DNA from 3 places in the Tigheibacillus halophilus genome. Region 2 is predicted to be linked to each of the others. Evidence: riboswitches for the same ligand, from Rfam matches in the RefSeq annotation. Region 2 holds a riboswitch; each other region holds the start of a gene.
What was found. A riboswitch is a leader RNA that binds a small molecule or an ion and turns the genes downstream of it on or off. The one in region 2 is predicted to bind S-adenosylmethionine.

Region 1: another riboswitch for S-adenosylmethionine. It lies ahead of metK (methionine adenosyltransferase); the one in region 2 lies ahead of ssuE (NADPH-dependent FMN reductase).
Region 3: another riboswitch for S-adenosylmethionine. It lies ahead of ACFSMW_RS08995 (PLP-dependent aspartate aminotransferase family protein); the one in region 2 lies ahead of ssuE (NADPH-dependent FMN reductase).

The regions. Positions count from the first base shown of each region.
Region 1 is NZ_JBHUIZ010000002.1:43,106-49,359, forward strand. Features, by position in the region: gene pckA (phosphoenolpyruvate carboxykinase (ATP)) at 126-1,709, opposite strand; SAM riboswitch class I at 2,020-2,127, shown strand; gene metK (methionine adenosyltransferase) at 2,329-3,537, shown strand; gene asnB (asparagine synthase (glutamine-hydrolyzing)) at 4,035-5,945, shown strand; gene ACFSMW_RS00445 (C39 family peptidase) at 5,982-6,254, opposite strand, start outside.
Region 2 is NZ_JBHUIZ010000016.1:88,413-94,666, forward strand. Features, by position in the region: gene ACFSMW_RS18335 (MarR family winged helix-turn-helix transcriptional regulator) at 1-278, opposite strand, end outside; gene ACFSMW_RS18340 (YczE/YyaS/YitT family protein) at 394-1,038, shown strand; partial or broken gene ACFSMW_RS18345 (transposase) at 1,294-1,553, shown strand; gene ACFSMW_RS18350 (5-methyltetrahydropteroyltriglutamate--homocysteine S-methyltransferase) at 1,669-2,781, opposite strand; SAM riboswitch class I at 2,948-3,048, opposite strand; SAM riboswitch class I at 3,300-3,406, shown strand; gene ssuE (NADPH-dependent FMN reductase) at 3,545-4,099, shown strand; gene ACFSMW_RS18360 (LLM class flavin-dependent oxidoreductase) at 4,124-5,509, shown strand; gene ACFSMW_RS18365 (LLM class flavin-dependent oxidoreductase) at 5,543-6,254, shown strand, end outside.
Region 3 is NZ_JBHUIZ010000006.1:116,561-122,814, reverse strand. Features, by position in the region: gene ACFSMW_RS09015 (acyl-CoA thioesterase) at 1-116, opposite strand, end outside; gene cls (cardiolipin synthase) at 190-1,632, opposite strand; gene megL (methionine gamma-lyase) at 1,998-3,233, opposite strand; gene rarD (EamA family transporter RarD) at 3,407-4,312, shown strand; SAM riboswitch class I at 4,385-4,504, shown strand; gene ACFSMW_RS08995 (PLP-dependent aspartate aminotransferase family protein) at 4,605-6,254, shown strand, end outside.

The DNA.
Region 1 (6,254 bases), on a different contig from region 2:
TTCCTTTCCAGGTTCATGAATCTGGAAATATATAATAAATCCTCTTGGGATGAGGTAACAATAAATGAAACTGTTAAAGCTGCTATCAGAATTTGGGTGGACTGAAATCCACGACTGTTATGAGTTCACCCTTGATAAACAGGGCCAGCCATCATGATTTCACGGTTGACATGTGTGAATTTTTTGAAATTCTTATGGAACTTGTTTGCCAGTTCTTTTGCTGCAGCATCATATCGGTCTGTATCTTTCCAAGCTTCACGCGGAACCAATACTTCATCTGGAACACCGGGCACGTGAAGCGGCACAGCTAATCCGAAAATGTCATCTTTTATGGTTTCGGTTTTATTCAATTCACCCTCCAAGGCAGCATGAACCATTGCTCGTGTATAAGAAAGCTTCATGCGTTTACCCTCACCGAATGAGCCACCGGTCCAACCAGTATTGACGAGAAACACATTTGCTTGATGCTGGTCGATTTTCTCCCCAAGCATCTTTGCGTAAGTTGCGGGCGGGAGCGGCAAAAACGGAGAACCGAAGCACGCAGAAAAAGTACTTTCAGGTTTCGTTACACCGCGTTCAGTGCCGGCTAGTTTACTAGTGTAGCCACTTAGGAAATGATACATTGCCTGTTCCTTGCTCAATTTGGAAATGGGCGGCAGAGTACCGGATGCATCTGCAGTTAAGAATATGATTGTATTTGGATGTCCGGCAACGCTTGGTTCAACAATATTGTCCATATTATCTAATTGATAAGCTGCTCTTGTATTTTCAGTCAAAGATGTATCGCTATAATCTGGTACGCGCGTATCCTCATCGAGTACCACATTTTCCAGAACAGTGCCAAAGCGGATAGCATTATAAATTTGCGGTTCCTTTTCAGCAGACAGATTGATACATTTTGCATAACATCCGCCTTCAATATTGAATACACCGTGTGGACTCCAAGCATGTTCATCATCACCGATGAGTTTTCGGTATGGGTCAGCAGACAGCGTTGTTTTACCTGTGCCTGATAACCCGAAGAACAAAGCGACATCACCTTCCTGGCCGACATTGGCGGAGCAATGCATTGTTAGGATGTCATTTTGCGGCAGAAGAAAATTCATGACAGAAAAAATGGATTTTTTGATTTCCCCGGCATATTCTGTTCCGCCGATCAATATAATGCGATGTTTGAATGATACACAGACAAATGCTTCCGAATTAGTCCCATCCACTTCCGGATTTGCTTTGAAGGTCGGTGCGGAAATCACGGTGAACTCCGCCTCGTGATCTATTAGTTCCTTTTCATCAGGCCTAATGAAAAGCTGTTTGGCAAATAGGTTGTGCCAGGCAAATTCATTGATTACCTGGATGGGCAAGCGATAGTCAGGGTCGGCTCCTGCAAAGCCCTTGAAACGAAAGAGCTCACTTTTTCCTTCTAAATGTGCAACAACTTTATGAAGTAATTTTACAAATACTGATTCGTCAAGTGACTGGTTTACAAGCCCCCAGTCAACCAGATTACTGGTCAATTCATCTCGGATGATGAACTTGTCTTTTGGTGAGCGTCCAGTGTATTTGCCGGTAGTGGCCCTTATTGCGCCGGTGGAGGTCAGAACCCCCTCATTCGTAGAAGTGATTTTTTCAACAAGTCGGGCTGTGCTCAAATTTTCATGCAAATTTGGATGATTGCACAGTTTGTTCACTAAAGACGTTCTTTCCATCATGTTCATCATTCAGATAACCTGCCTTTTTAGTAGTGTAGAAATTCATTCGATAAGTAATAATCAGGATCAGACACAGAATGTGTTGCTGTTGCAACAGATTAGGTTAAAATGGTATTACAAGTCCGCAAACGATAGAATAAGAAATATGCTCTCTTTCCTGTTTATGGCAAATGTAATGTTTCTGCATATTAGTATAACACATTGAAATTAATAATCCATACTAATAAATTATTTTTTTATCTATATATGTAGAAGTCGTAAAAAGTTGACAGCTCTTGCTCATTTCGTTAACATTAGTACCGAGCGGATACTCTTATTCAGAGCTGGTGGAGGGACAGTCCCGATGAAACCCGGCAACCATCACCTACGTGAATTGGTGCTAACCTGTTGCAAGGGCTAACTCCTTGAACAATAAGAGCGAAAGGCTTTTCCTTTCCTCTGGCATGGCAGGAAGGGTTTTTTATTTGCCTTAAAGCACGTCATGAATCTTCTATAAAAAAGCTGCCTGCACATACAAAAGAGTGAATGAAGCTTTTATTGAAAACATGAAAAAAGTAATTTAAATCTCTTGATACTAAGGGGAGTTCCGTACCATATATTAAAGGGAGGATTTAGCCTTATGGCTAAAAATCGTCGTTTGTTTACATCTGAATCGGTTACCGAAGGGCATCCTGATAAAATATGTGACCAGATTTCAGATGCTATTTTAGATGAAATTATCAGTAAAGATCCTAATGCAAGAGTGGCATGTGAAACTACAGTAACTACTGGTCTTGTACTTGTTTCTGGAGAAATCACTACGAGTACGTATGTCGATATACCAGCAATTGTCAGACAAACAATCAAAGAAATCGGTTATACGAGAGCCAAATATGGTTTTGATGCGGAAACTTGTGCGGTATTGACTGCAATCGATGAACAGTCTCCGGATATTGCCAGTGGTGTAGATACAGCGTACGAAGCACGCCAGGGAAAACAAACTGAAGAAGAAATAGCTGCAATCGGTGCAGGTGATCAGGGGCTTATGTTCGGCTTTGCCTGCGATGAAACGCCAGAACTGATGCCTTTACCGATTTCTTTGGCGCATAAGCTTGCCAAAAAGCTCTCTGATGTACGTAAAGAACATGTGTTGGATTATTTGCGCCCAGATGGAAAAACACAAGTAACCGTTGAATATGATGAAAATGATAAACCAATGCGTATCGATACTATCGTTATTTCGACACAACACCATCCTGACATCGAAACGGAACAGATTGAAAGAGACTTGAAAGAAAAGGTGATCAATCCAATAGTTCCTGTTGAATTATTGGATGAAGATACCAAATATTTCATTAATCCTACCGGCCGATTCGTCATAGGTGGACCGCAGGGGGATGCAGGTCTGACGGGACGTAAGATCATCGTGGACACGTATGGCGGTTATGCACGGCATGGGGGCGGCGCTTTCAGTGGTAAAGATGCTACGAAAGTTGACCGTTCAGCCGCCTATGCTGCACGTTATGTAGCGAAAAACATCGTATCCGCCGGACTTGCAAAATCCTGCGAAGTTCAACTGGCATATGCGATCGGTGTTGCTGAGCCGGTTTCCATCGCAATCAATACTTTTGAAACTGGAAAAGTAAGTGAAGAAGCATTAGTATCCGCTGTGAGGGACATTTTTGACTTGCGCCCGGCGGGCATTATTCAGATGTTACAGCTTAAACAGCCTATTTTTAGAAAGACGGCTGCATACGGGCATTTCGGGAGAACTGACGTGTTATTCCCTTGGGAAAAAACAGATAAAATCTCAGAACTGAAGGCTGTTACTGAAAAAGTTTCACAGTAAAACGGCCAGGCTCATCGTTACGAGCGGATAGGTTCACTATCATCCGTTTAAAAAAGGTTATTTCCATTTCGCTTAGAGAAGATGGGAATGATCTTTTTTTCTTTGTTTAATTGATGCATGTTTCCCGCCATATTGTTAAAAAATAGGGAAAAGGAAATTGTCAGCTCTTGAATGGTCTTGCGTGAAATGGCGGAAAATAATTGTGATTAATTGAACCAAAGAGCTATCGAAAAGATAATTGTTTTATGATATACTTTCTAAAGTGTGTGTTCAAAAAATGGAAATGACCAACGGTGTTCAAGCTGATCTTTATCGAGTGAAGGCTTGTATAGTATTGCTGATGTCGGTTGCCCTTGCGTCACGGGATTGCTGACGAAGCTTCCTTTACAACCAGAACAAAAATACCGAGCTGTTGGAGTATGGGGAGGGCCATTTCAAAGTGTTTTTTGAGCATCCTCTTAGAGTATAAATACAGTGCAGGAAAGAGGAAAAAGAATATGTGCGGATTTATCGGAATGATTCGTAACAAACCAACCAGGCCGACTAAAGAGCAAATTACGCAATTTGAAAATCAAAACAATATCATTACACATAGAGGACCGGATGATGAAGGATATTATTATGATGAGTTCGTATCGTTCGGATTCCGCCGTTTGAGCATTATCGATTTGGACAGTGGGAAACAACCCCTTAGCTACGACGATGAAAAAATATGGCTCATTTTTAATGGTGAAATTTACAATTACATCGAATTGAGAGAAGAGTTGCTGAAGGAAGGATATACGTTTGCGACTGATTCGGATACAGAAGTCATTGCTGCATTGTTTGCGAAACATAAGCAGCATGCATTTCAATATTTGCGTGGGATGTTTTCTATTTTAGTGTGGGATAAAGAAAACGAGACACTTTATGGCGCACGTGATCCTTTTGGAATCAAGCCAATGTTTTTCCATGAGGCTGCTGATGGCACTTATTTCGCATCTGAGAAAAAGAGCATAGCAATGATGCTTGAAGAAGAAAATGTGAATTTGGACGCCCTGCAGCAGTATTTAAGTTTCCAGTTCGTTCCAGAGCCAATGTCTATGACAAGCGGTATTAAAAAGGTTGAACCAGGGCATTATTTTGTTAAAAAATCAGGTGAATCGATTACGTTCCATCGCTTTTTCCATGCAGAATTCCGTCCAGTGCTGATGGATAAAAAAGGATGGATAAAACGAATTCAAGATGTAATGTATGATAGTGTCAATGTGCATATGCGCAGTGATGTACCAGTGGGTTCATTTTTGTCCGGGGGCATCGATTCGACGCTGATCGTTGCAATGGCAAAAAAATTTAATCCGAACATAAAAACTTTTTCGGTTGGATTTGCCCGTGAAGGTTTTTCCGAGATTGATGTTGCTAAAGAAACCGCAGATAAGCTTGATGTAGAAAACATCTCTTATGTTATCTCGCCAGAAGAATATGTGGAAAAATTGCCGAAAATCATGTGGCATATGGATGATCCATTAGCAGATCCCGCTTGCGTACCACTTTATTTTGTTGCGAGAGAAGCTCGCAAGCATGTAACTGTGGTACTTTCAGGAGAAGGATCGGATGAGTTATTCGGCGGGTATAATATCTACCGCGAGCCGGAATCACTGAAAGTATTTGACTCTATTCCGTCTCCTGCGAAAAACCTGCTTGCCAAAGTGGCTGAGGTGCTGCCGGAAGGAGTCAGAGGGAAAAGTTTTCTGCAGCGCGGAACGACTCCTTTGCGTGAACGTTACATCGGCAATGCAAAAATGTTCGAAAACGACGAGAAAAAACGTTTGCTTAAAACATATAAAGAAGGCGTCGATTACCAACAAATTACAGGCCACCTGTTTGATCATGTTGCCGGATATCCGTTGGTCAATCAGATGCAATACGTCGATATTCATACATGGATGCGAGGAGATATCCTGTTGAAAGCCGATCGTACCACAATGGCCAATTCACTTGAATTACGGGTACCATTTTTGGATAAAGAAGTGTTTCGCGTAGCGAGTGAAATCCCTGTGGATTTGAAGATTGCCAATGGGACAACTAAAAGCATCTTGCGTGAAGCATCGAGAGGAATCATACCGGACCATATACTTGATCGGAAAAAGCTCGGCTTCCCGGTCCCGATACGCCACTGGCTCAAACGTGAATTGAATGGCTGGGCCAAGCAGCTGATTCATGAAAGTGATACCGATCATTTGCTTCATAAAGATTATGTGCTTGATTTGCTTGAAGCACATTGCCAGGGCAAAGGTGACTACAGCAGAAAGATATGGACGGTACTGATGTTCATGCTTTGGCATCAAATTTTTGTTGAAAAAAAATTTGATGCCAAAGAGTTAAGTCAATTGGAAAACGATATTCCATCAGTCTATCAGACTATATGATTTGAGAACAGCGGCAAACCAAAACAGGCGATAGCATTATAATGCTATCGCCTGTTTTCCCATTTGTTCCCAAGCAGCGATGAAGTCTTTAATCGGTGCTTTTTCTTGTTTGTTCAGTGGATCATTAAAATAGATGAATTGATCATCATAACCGGTAATAAGCACTGAATGTTCCCTCATTGTGATACTGACTTTCCCGGATGTTGTATGCCAAGTGGTGAATTGATTTTTTGGCAGCTTTTGATATGTAGCGTTGATAATCACCCATACTGGCTGGTGATCGTTCAGAACTTCGATGATTGATGTGAA
Region 2 (6,254 bases):
TTTTCTGTAGGAAAGAGTTTTTTAATTTTTTTGTTGCGTGCATCATCTTTCTTTTCTATAAACCCATTCATCTCAAGTTTTTTAATAGCACGGGCAGCTGTTGTGCGATCCACTTTTGTCATTTCAGCAAGCTTCTCTTGAATTATTCCAGGGTTTTCACATATTCGAACAAGATATAAATATTGCCCTTTTGTAAGGTCATATTCTTTAAATTCTATATTACTTATAGAGTCCAATGCCCTTGCGATCATGCCGATTTCACGGAGAATTTCCATTATAATGAACTCCTTCCATATTATCTTTGTTGCAAGTGCAATAAAAATGACATATAGTAAGTTTAACTTCGCTTTGTTGTATTTGCAACAAAAAATAATGGCAAAGAGGTGACAGTGAATGAAATATATCTATTTTGTATTGGGCATTTTTATATTAACGCTGGGTATTTCTTTCACTATACAATCAAACCTTGGAACTTCGCCCTTTGATGCACTCTTGGTAGGGTTAGCTGAAAATGTGGGGCTTACGGTGGGCAGCTGGGAAGTAATCATAGCTTTATTATTGATATGCTGCAATGCCCTTTTGGGAAGACAGAAATTAGAAATATCGGGTTTGTTAACGGCATGTATAACGGGTATCGGCATTGATATGTGGCTCTTTTTATTGCATAATTTCTTGACACCTGAACTATGGTACAGCAAAGTAGTTTGTTTTGGAGTTGGCTTAGTAATTATAGGACTCGGAACAGCGATTTATTTACACACAAATTTCGCACCTATTCCAGTGGACCGATTAACATTAATCATACAAGCATTAATGAAAACAAATATAGTTTTTTCCAGAACATGTATTTACCTCGTGTTCTTGATAGCAGCGGCGGCTTTAAATGGACCAATTGGCATCGGCACTATACTGACGGTTTGTTTAGGAGGGTTAATACTTCATTGCTTTATGCCATTTACTGGGAAAATAATCAATCGCAAACTAGCAGACGCCAGTACATGGCCAATTCATGATAAAGCAAAAAAATCTTCAGTCTAAGAAAGATTGCTGAAAAAGTCTAAAAAGGCAAACCAGATTCTTTATAACGCTCTAGTTTGTTTTTTTGTATTAAACAATAAAATCCAAATAATCAACGGCTAATATAACTTATATGGCGGGAAGCACCGTTGATTTTCACTTCAGGTGGACGCTTTCTGCGAGATTTTCGGCTGTTGCCTTTCCGCGGGAGTCGCTACCTTCCGTGGCAATCAACGGGATACGCGATTTCTTAAACAAATGTAGGTGGTGTCTCGGATAATCTCAAACCAGCAATCTCTATCGCTTAGTCCTTTTACACAAATTTATAAGCTTGTCGTGCCAAAGGATAATATGTTGCGCCAGATCAAAAAGCTTGTAGATTTTGTACGCCATGAATAAAATGAACATATTGTTATGGCAACGGACGTAATGCAGTCCCGCCCATTCGCATGTTCAAATACCTTCTGCTTAAATCCATTTTTGACTTATCCGATGTGGATGTCGTGAAACGTTCCCAATATGAAACCCCCACTAAAAATCCAAAAAGGAATTTTAGGGGGGATTTTGTGTACAGAAAACCTGTATCATAAAATAACCTTAGATTTTCAGTGGCCTCGTCTAAGAAGTTTTTTTGCTTTTCTTGCATACTGTCTATATTTCCCCCCAGATTTCTTTCGCGGTTTCTACAATAAATCGTAATTTTTCCCATTGTTGTTCTTCTGATAAAATATTTCCATGATGCGTAGAAGCGAAACCGCACTGTGTGCTCAAGCATAATTGCTCCAGCGGAACATATTTGGCAGCCTCCTGGATCCGTGCCTTAATGAATTCTTTCTCCTCCAGCTCACCGAATTTGGAAGTGACTACACCGAGCACCACTTGTGGCCCGCCAGCAGGAATCTGAGCCAGCGGTTTGAAATCTCCCGAACGTTCGTCGTCATATTCCAGGAAAAACCCATCCACTTTCTCCTTAGCGAACAGTGTCGGAGCGATATGGGCATAACTCCCTTCGAAAGCCCATTTGCTTCGATAATTACCTCGGCAAAGATGTGTAGTCACATATAAATCCTCGGGCTTGTTCTCCAAGACGCCATTGCTGACACGCAGGGCAAGCTCGATCAGTTGTTCTCTGGTGTAACCCGCTTCACATGTTTGCAGCACTTCAGTGTTCAATCCCGCAATATACACATCATCCAATTGCAGATAGCGTACGCCTGCCTCGTAAAATGCCCGCAAAGCATCCTGATACGTTTTGATTACGTCATTGGCATATTCCTCCAGGTCCGGATAAATCTCTGAATTGCGGATGCCGCGATGAAAGAGTTGGTTTGGGCTGGGAATCGTCTGTTTGGCAATGGCGCGTCCATTTACAATTTTCTTGAACGCTTTAAAGTCTTTAATAAAAGGGTGCTCTGGATTAAAAGAGATTTTTCCATGATTACGGATATTGTAGCGCTCTGTTTCTTCTCCTTTGAAAGCATATCCTGATTCTGGCACATACCCTTCGAAGCCGTTGAGATGCTCTAAAAAATCAAGATGCCACCACGTTCTGCGGAATTCTCCGTCTGTCACGGCTTTTAAGCCGACTTCAATTTGTTTGTTCACGACCCGTCGGATTTCATTTGTCTCCACTTCCCGAAGTGCTTTGGCTGAAATAGCTCCTTCTTTATATTGCTGACGCGCATCATGTAATTTCTGGGGACGCAGCAAACTCCCCACCTGATCTGCTTTGAATGGCACTTTGATTAATGTTTCTGTTGTCATTACAACCTCTCCTTTTTTTCAGGAAGTTAAAAGCTGACATTATCTGCCTCTTCAATCTGACTGACATTGTCATTTGGTGAAGCCTGCTGAAGAGATGGGTGTAAAATAAAAAATCTCTTCTATTAAGAAAGAAGAGATTTAAATGACAGTACGACCCGTGCAACTCTTCTTATCTTCAGCTTGAATGCTTCTGGAATTGGCACAGTACCGATTCGGTCTGCTGCCGAGGCTTCAAAGGGCCAGTCCCTCCACCTCTCTGGATAAGAAAAAACGTATTTTATTTTGATTAATATAAATAATACATATATTTTTGTGTTAAGTCAATGAGAAAATAAAAAATTCTAATTATTGGTTGAGGAGATACAAAGCAAGGTGTATTGCACATTTCGGGCATTTTGTTTTTTCATAGAGGATAAAATAGATCTCCAAAGTTTCATGGTGGAACGGAATTTTAATATTAATCAAAAAAGTATTGACTTATTATTATTCCAGTGATAACATCACATTTAATTCAATAATTCTTATCAAGAGAAGCTGAGGGAAGTGGCCCAGTGAAGCTTCAGCAACCTCTGGCAATGCCAGAAAGGTGCTAATTCCACCAAGTGTCATTCTTGGGAGATAAGAGCGCATAAGGACGTTATGACCCTCTTTTCTTATCCGGGAAAAGAGGGTTTTATTATTTGTCAACGTACAATGAGCATAAGCGCTATATAAACCCGAGTTTGGTTATAAGAATAATGTGGATATAGGAGGAATCGGCCGTATGCAAGAAGTTGTGATCCTGTCAGGTAGCCCATCCGCTATTTCCGGGACTGAAAAAGTGTTGGAGCATTTAGGAACAATATTGACGGAAAAACATTTTTCTGTGAAGCACATTTCGGTTCGCGACGTTCCCAAAGAAGACTTGTTTCAAGGTGATTTTGAAAGCCAGTCTGTCATCGAGCTGGGAAGATCTTTGCAAAGAGCCGATGGTGTGATTATCGGGTCGCCGGTTTACAAAGCTGCATATTCAGGAGTTTTAAAAGCGTTGCTGGATATTTTACCACAGGATATTTTGCAGCATAAACCAGTATTGCCACTGATGACGGGAGGAAGCCCCTCCCACATGCTAGCGTTGGAATACACGTTGAAGCCGTTACTGGCAACATTGAAAGGGCAAAGTTTAAAAGGTGTTTATATGCTAAACAGCCAAATCGCCAAGCATTCACCTATTCCAATCACGGATGAGGATGTGCTGAATCGTATGAAAAAGCAATTGCATTATTTTATCGAGCTGCTGAAAAGGCAAAAGACATTTGCCGTAGCATCGCCATTCTGAATAAGCAGGAGGAGGCAATACTTCATGACCAAGAAAAGGATTTATTTAAATGCATTTGAAATGAATTGTGCAGGCCATCAATCACCTGGACTGTGGACTCATCCTAAAGATCAGTCCCACCGTTATAAAGATAGCGAATACTGGATCGCTCTGGCAAAAACATTGGAAAAGGGACGTTTTGATGCTGTATTTCTCGCTGATGTTTTGGGGACTTATGATGTCTACAAAGGTTCAAGGGATGCTGCAGTCCGCCAGGGAGCCCAGTCACCGGTGAATGATCCTTTGCTTGTAGTGCCGCTTATGTCGGCGGTCACGAAACATCTCGGCTTCGGGGTGACAGCATCGGTAACACATGAACATCCCTATACATTTGCCCGCAGGATATCCACATTGGACCACCTGACGAAGGGAAGGGTTGGGTGGAACATTGTTACTTCTTATTTAAAGAGTGCCGCCGTCAATATGGGGCTGGATGACCAAGTAAAGCATGATGAGCGTTATGATATCGCCGATGAGTATTTGGAAGTTTGCTACAAACTGTGGGAAGGCAGCTGGGAAGATGATGCTGTCAAAGTGGATAAGGAAAACGGTATATTTGCGGATCCTGCAAAAGTGCATGACATTGCGCATGAAGGAAAATACTTCAAAGTTCCTGGCGCACATTTATGCGAACCGTCTCCGCAACGTACCCCAGTAATTTTTCAGGCTGGGGCATCAAGCAGAGGGCGCGCCTTCGCAGCTGGTAATGCTGAATTGGTATTCATCGGAGCTCCCACAGTCGAAATAGCAAAAAATACTGTTCAGAAGTTGCGGAAAGATATAAGGAAAACCGGGAGAGAACCAGAAGAAGTCAAAGTTCTGACTATGCTTGTCCCCATAGTCGGCAGAACAGAAGCAGAAGCAAATGCAAAATATGAGGATTATAAAAAACATATTAGCTATGAAGGGGCATGTGCATTACTTGGCGGCTGGACAGGAATAGATTTTTCCCAATTCGATCCGGACGAAAACCTTCACTATGTAGAAAACGATGCTATCCAGTCAGCGGTTGAAAATTTTACGAGAATAGATCCTGATAAGCAATGGACAGTTGGAGAAATTATTGAAACCGTCGGAATAGGGGGGATGGGAGCATCCGCTGTTGGAACCCCTGAACAAATCGCCGATGTGATGGAGACATGGGTCACTGATGCTGACGTGGACGGATTCAATATCGCATATGCTGTTTCCCCTGGTACGTTTGAGGATTTTGTAGAACTAGTCGTCCCGGTTTTGCAGGAAAGGGGACTTGTACCAAAGGGATATGAAGGAGACACCTTACGGGACAATCTGTTTGGAAATGGCAATCATTTGCCAAGTCATCACCAAGGAAAAAAATATGCTTTTCAACCTGTCACGTTAACAGAATGAACTATCTTGAAATTTACTGAAGGAGGGGCAAGAATGAAATACGGTTTTTGGCTGCCCGTTTTCGGCGGGTGGCTCCGCAATATTAAGAATGAAGGGATGTCTCCGACTTTCGAATATGTCAAGAAAGTCGTAACATCCGCAGAAAAATGGGGATATGATACCACGTTGGTTGCTGAGTTATATTTAAATGACATCAAGGGAGCAGAAGAAGAAGTGCTGGAGGCCTGGTCAACTGCAGCTGCACTGGCAGCGGTAACAGAAAAAATGGAAATTTTGGCGGCGGTTCGGCCTGCGTTCCATAACCCGGCTGTTACGGCTAAAATGGCTGCGACAATTGACCATATTAGTAATGGACGTTTTACATTGAATGTTGTTTCCGGTTGGTGGGCTGAGGAAGCAAAACAATACGGAGCAGCGTTTACAGGACATGACGAAAGATACGATCGCACGGGGGAATTCCTGGAAATTTTGAAAGGATTGTGGACGGAAGAATCTTTCTCTTATGATGGAAGGTTCTATCAAATAGAAAACACAAAGCTATCACCGAAACCGATACAACGTCCAAATCCTATTTTATATGCGGGTGGAGAAAGTGAGAAAGGAAAGCAAGTGATTGCATCCCTTTGTGACGCTTATGTCCTCCATGGGCATACGGTAGAAGAAGCAAGGACGAAGATTTCCGATATGAAAATGCGTCGGGAAGCAGCCGGGCGCAAACCATTACAATCCATCGGGATGGCAGCAT
Region 3 (6,254 bases), on a different contig from region 2:
TCATCGATATGAGCCATTAATTTGCCGCCGAACAGCGTTTTGTATGCATTTGTATCGGGAGGCAATACATGTGATGTTTTGACTGCCAAAGATTTGGAACATGTTTTTTCTTCCATGCTGAATTCCTCCAATGGGTGATTTCAAATTTGAATGTTTGTATAGCCTTCACCCGGCTATGGATAACATGTATCATAATACCGGGGAAAGCAACCTGGATATCGATTCCTTGAATCGGACACCAAGAGATCTTTTATCATAGAGTTTCTTGGTCATTTGTGTCGATATGGCAATGTCATTCATGAACGCGGCCTCCAATTCCTGAGCGATCGCGATATCATATAGAAATGCGTTCACTTCAAAATTAAGGCGGAAACTGCGCACATCGATATTCGCTGTGCCAACCGAAGCAATTTTTCCGTCCACGACAATTGTTTTGGCATGCAGGAAGCCTTTTTGATAAATATAAATTTCAGCCCCTGCGTTCAGCAGGTCACCAACATAAGAAAGCGTCGCCCAATAGACAAATGGATGATCTGGCTTGTTTGGAATCATTATTTTGACATCGATTCCTGAGAGAGAGGCAATTCTGACCGCATCCCGCAAGCTCTCATCCGGAATAAAATAAGGGGTTTGGATATAGACATATTTTTTTGCCGACAAAATCATCTTGATATAACCGTTTTTAATTTGTTCCCAGTCGGAATCCGGTCCGCTGGATACAATTTGAATGCCAGTGTCTCCGCTCGACTCTGCTGCGTAATAATGCTCCTCGTATCCAATATGGTTTCTTGATGCCTGGTTCCAGTCCAGAATGAACCTTGTCTGCATATTGTGGACGGCATCACCTTCAATACGCAAATGCGTATCGCGCCAATAACCGAATTTTTTGCTCATCCCCAAGTATTCGTCCCCGATATTGAATCCTCCGGTATAGCCGATTTTCCCATCAATAATCGCCAGCTTACGGTGATTGCGGTAATTGATTTTCAAATTGATCTTAGGTATTTTCGGTGGAAAAAAAGCTTCCACTCGGACACCGTGCTTTCGCAAATTGCGAATATATTTAGGGCGCAGCAGCCTGGAGCCCGTATCATCATACAGCACACGCACTTCTAGACCTTCTTTGGCTTTTTCAATCAGCACCTGCGCGATTTCTTGTCCCAGCTGGTCATGGCGGATGATATAATATTGCAGATGAATATGGTCTTTCGCTTTTTTTATATCATTGATTAAAGCATTGAACTTTTCGCGCCCGTCTGTGTATATCTTCACCTTGTTATCCTGTGTGAAAACAGCATCATCATTGCGCAGATGCAGATAAAAAAGATCTTTATAAATAGCAATTTCGGGCTGGCGGAATGTGAATTTATCATCTTCCAGCGCCCGGAGCTGAGCCTGAACAGCAGTTTTCACTCCAAGGCGGCTCTTGGTATCCCATGTAAAAATCCTGCTGGAACTCAATCTTCTTCCAAAAATCAAATACAAAAAGAAGCCTGCAATCGGAATGAACAACAATACCATCAACCAGGCCCAAGTTGATGTAGCATCCTTTCTCTCCAGGAAGATGATTGAAATTCCGAGACCGATGTTAAAAATAAAAATGAAACCGACCAAATAAGCCAGGAGCTCCATCGAACATATCCTTCCTATAAAAGAATTGTATAAGCTTTACTATAGCACAATTGGTAAATAATTTGCCATTTCGAGAACGCCAACTTTTAGCACAGGTCTTGAGAACCGCGAATATGCAGCTGGCTTGCGGACTGGCTGAAGACATGGCAAGGGATGTTTGGTTCAATGCGGCATACATCATTCAGTGATTGGTTTCCAATCCTCAGACGAGATTCGTGTGTGCTGTCTTATTTATCATATGCAGGTGATCCGCTTCATGCCGTCATATGGATATTTCTTTGCAACACACCATATACTTGCACATAATAAAAACGATACCACCCTCCCCTTACGGCAAGAATGGTATCCATTTACATGCAAATATATTAACGAACCAGCTTTTCCGTTTCTGTCATTGTCTTATTATGACTTTTTGATGAACACCAGTCTAATGCTTGCTGCAAGTCTTCCCAGATATCTTCCCAGGCCTCCAGCCCAACTGAAAGGCGGATCAATTGATCCGTAATGCCCATTTCCAAGCGATTTTTTTCCGGCACGGCAGCATGGGTCATTGTCGCCGGATGTTCAATCAATGTTTCTGCATCTCCGAGACTGACAGCAATTTTCAAAAATTGCAGCTGATTCAGTAATGACTGCGCATCTTTTTTTGTGCCTTCCATTTCAAAGGCAATGACTCCGCCGCCACGCTTCATTTGTTGCTGCATGAGTGCGTAATCAGGATGGTCCGCATCTCCTGGGTAGTATACATGCTTGACAGCAGGATGCGCTTTTAAATGCGCAGCTATTTTTTCTGCATTATCGCAATGGCGCTCCAGACGTACCGGCAGCGTTTTTAAACCGCGCAGCAGAAGCCAGGCATCCATTGGACCAATAATGCCGCCGATATCCTTTTGCGTAGTCATAGCCACCTGATCAAGAAAATCTTTTTGACCGACAGCAAGCCCCGCAATCACATCGCCATGACCACCGATATATTTGGTCGCACTATGAATAACCACATCACAGCCTAATTCAAGCGGGCGCTGCAAGTATGGCGAACTAAAGGTATTATCGACCACGACTGGGATGCCGTATTCCTTGGCCACTTCGGCTACCAAGCGCAAGTCTACCAGCTTCATTGTAGGATTGATTGGTGTTTCTACATAGATGCATGCTGTTTTATCATTTATGAGGGAGCGGATGTCCTCCTTTGTTTCCATCTCGGAAAAATCATGTCTAATATTGTATTTATCTTCGAGCATGGTTAAAAGACCGAATGTGCAGCCATAAAGCCCTGAGGAACAGAGAATATGGTCATTGGCTTTTGTCAGTGCAATCAAGATAGCCGAAACAGCTGCCATCCCCGATGCAAATGCCAATCCACGCTCACCGTTTTCCAACGCCGCTATTTTTTCTTCCAATGCCGCTACTGTGGGATTTCCCAGCCGGGAATAAATATAACCATCCTCTTCCCCTGCAAATCTCCTCTCTCCCTGCTCGGCCGATTCAAATGTGAACGTCGATGTTTGAAATATTGGCGTGGTGAGACTCCCATCCATCGTTTTAGCATCGTATCCGGCATGAATAGCTGATGTTTCAAAATGACGATATGTTTTAGACATGGTGGACCCCCTTTTATCAAGTGAAACGATTTAAACGCTTCTTCTATAATTCTATTTTATGTTATTCCCTTCAAATTTGAAAGCGTTTCCTGATAATTCACAAGCAATTCAATTGCCTTTTTGCTATTAATTTTCTAAAATTAGCTTATTTACCAGAACGAGAGGAGATACATATGAACCAGTCATCACAGAAAAACGGCATTATACTTGTTGCGTTAGCGTATGTATTTTGGGGGTTCTTACCCATTTACTGGAAGCTGGCTGATCGGGTGTCTGCCGGCGAGATTCTTGCTCATCGGATTATTTGGTCATTTGTTTTTATGGCACTGCTAGTAACTGTTACAGTCAAATGGCGCCCTTTTATTACTGAATGTAAAGCAATTATTCATGATAAGCGTAAGCTGCTTGGCATAACTTGTGCATCGATCGTCATCAGTTTGAATTGGCTCACCTACATATGGGCAGTGAACGCAAACCATGTCATTCAGGCAAGCCTTGGATACTATATCAACCCATTAGTCAGCGTTTTGCTAGGTATCATCTTTCTGAAAGAAAGCCTAACGCGCAGACAAATTCTATCTGTCGTCCTTGCGGCAGCAGGGGTCATTTACCTGACAATCAGTTACGGTGTATTTCCGTGGATTTCATTGGTACTAGCTATCACGTTCGGCTTATATGGCCTGCTGAAAAAGACCGTGGATATTTCTGCTATGTTCGGGTTGACAGTGGAAACATTGGTTGTAACACCGATCGCATTGATATATCTTGCGTTTTTGCCGGTCCAGGCATTCCATTTCCATTCCCTGTTTACGGGAACCAACATGCTTCTGATGGGTGCTGGTGTGGCCACAGCAATCCCATTGCTTTTGTTTGCTGCAGGGACGAAAACCATACCACTTTCTCTGGTCGGTTTTCTGCAATATATAGCACCGACAATCATGCTTTTACTCGGTGTTTTCTTATATGATGAACCCTTCACAGTTGCTCATATGATCGCCTTCAGCTTGATTTGGTTCGCCTTGATCGTTTACTTGGCATCGATATATCGTCCGAAGAAACAATCCATGCAAGAACATTAATAATTTTTCGTGCCTGCTGTTGACACTTATGTTTTTGTCCGTTATAATACTGATTAATTTCAAAAATCAAATCTCTTATCAAGAGCGGCGGAGGGAATAGGCCCTGTGAAGCCCGGCAACCAAAGAGGGAGCATTGCTCGCTTTTAAGGTGCTAAATCCTACAGATCATACGGATGGTCTGGAAGATAAGAGGAGGATACGCATAAATAAATGCAATCGCCTCTTCTTAGGAAGAGGCGTTTTTTTCATTCCACCTCTTCCTCCAGAACCGAAATCAAAGGAGGAATTTTTCATGTCAGCATTTTCATTCAATCAACCAGAAACAGTATTATTGCACGGTGGCCAGCAGGTGGATCCCGCAACCGGGTCACGTGCCGTGCCAATCTATCAAACAACTTCCTACGTCTTCCGTGACACAGAACATGCTCAAAATCTGTTCGGCCTTAAAGAGCCTGGAAATATCTACTCCCGTATCATGAATCCGACAGTAGACGCTTTTGAACAGCGTGTCGCTTTGCTGGAAGACGGTGTCGCTGCTGTGGCCACATCGTCCGGTATGGCAGCTATCACCCTCAGCATCCTCAATATAGCTGGTGCAGGGGACGAAATCATCGCCGACAGCAACTTGTACGGCGGCACATATAATTTATTTGCTAAAACACTGCCGAAATACGGAATTCATGTTATTTTTGTCGACGGTACTAATCCTGAAGCAATCAAACAGGCGATTACGGATAAAACGAAAGCAGTATTTGCTGAAACAATTACCAATCCAAGCCTGAATGTGTTCGATATTGAAACAGTGGCAGAGATTGCCCACGAGTACGGTATCCCGCTCATCATCGATAATACTTTCGGAGTATATGCAGCCAAACCATTGGTGTGGGGCGCGGATATTGTCGTTCATTCCGCAACGAAATGGATTGGAGGCCATGGGACCACTATTGGTGGTGTTGTCGTAGATGGCGGTCGTTTCGACTGGGGCTCGGGCAGGTTCCCCGAATTCACCGAGCCGGATGAGAGTTATCATGGGCTGAAATACGTAGATACAGCACCTGCAGCGTTCGCGACGAAGTTCCGTGTCCAATTGCTGCGCGATATCGGCGCATGTCTCAGTCCCCAGAGTGCTTTTCTCCTCTTACAGGGACTGGAAACACTGCATCTTCGCATTGAACGGCATCATGCCAACGCGAAAATAATAGCTGACTATCTGAATGAGCATGCGCAGGTGGCATGGGTCAATTATCCAGGGCTGGAATCACACCCTTCTAATAGTCTTGCAAAAAAATATTTACACCAAGGGACCGGCTCAATGATTACATTCGGTATTCAGGGCGGCCGTGAAGCCGGCAGAAAAGTAATCGACAACATCAAGCTTTGGTCACATGTTGCAAATGTAGGAGACGCGAAATCACTTATCATTCATCCTGCATCCACCACTCACCAGCAGTTAAGTGCGGAGGAGCTGGTGCAAAGCGGTGTCAGCGAGGAATTGATTCGACTGTCCGTAGGTATTGAGTCCACTGATGATATCATTGCAGATCTGGATCAAGCGATTGCTGCAGCTACTGATTCGTCGCCAACTGTAGCCTCATCTGAGGATAATGTAGTCCAGTGGCTGTTGCATTCACCTTTTGAGCGAACTGAAAATGGCCCGAGACAAAAGACGATTGCTGTTTTCGGTCTGGACCAGTCAACGAGCACTTTTTATGATCAAATCAAGCATCTGAAAGCACGCGGTTTTCAAATCCTGCCAATCGCATCCAATGCTGGCACTCTTCTGCAGGCGACATCCTATGAACGTTTGCCAGATGCAAAAGAAGATATCGATGCTGTACTCGTTAAGCAGGACAGCATCCCAGCAGACCTGGTAGAACAGCTGATTCAAAAAGATGTGAAAATCATCTGGTTTGAAAATGGCTACCCAGATACTCCAATACTT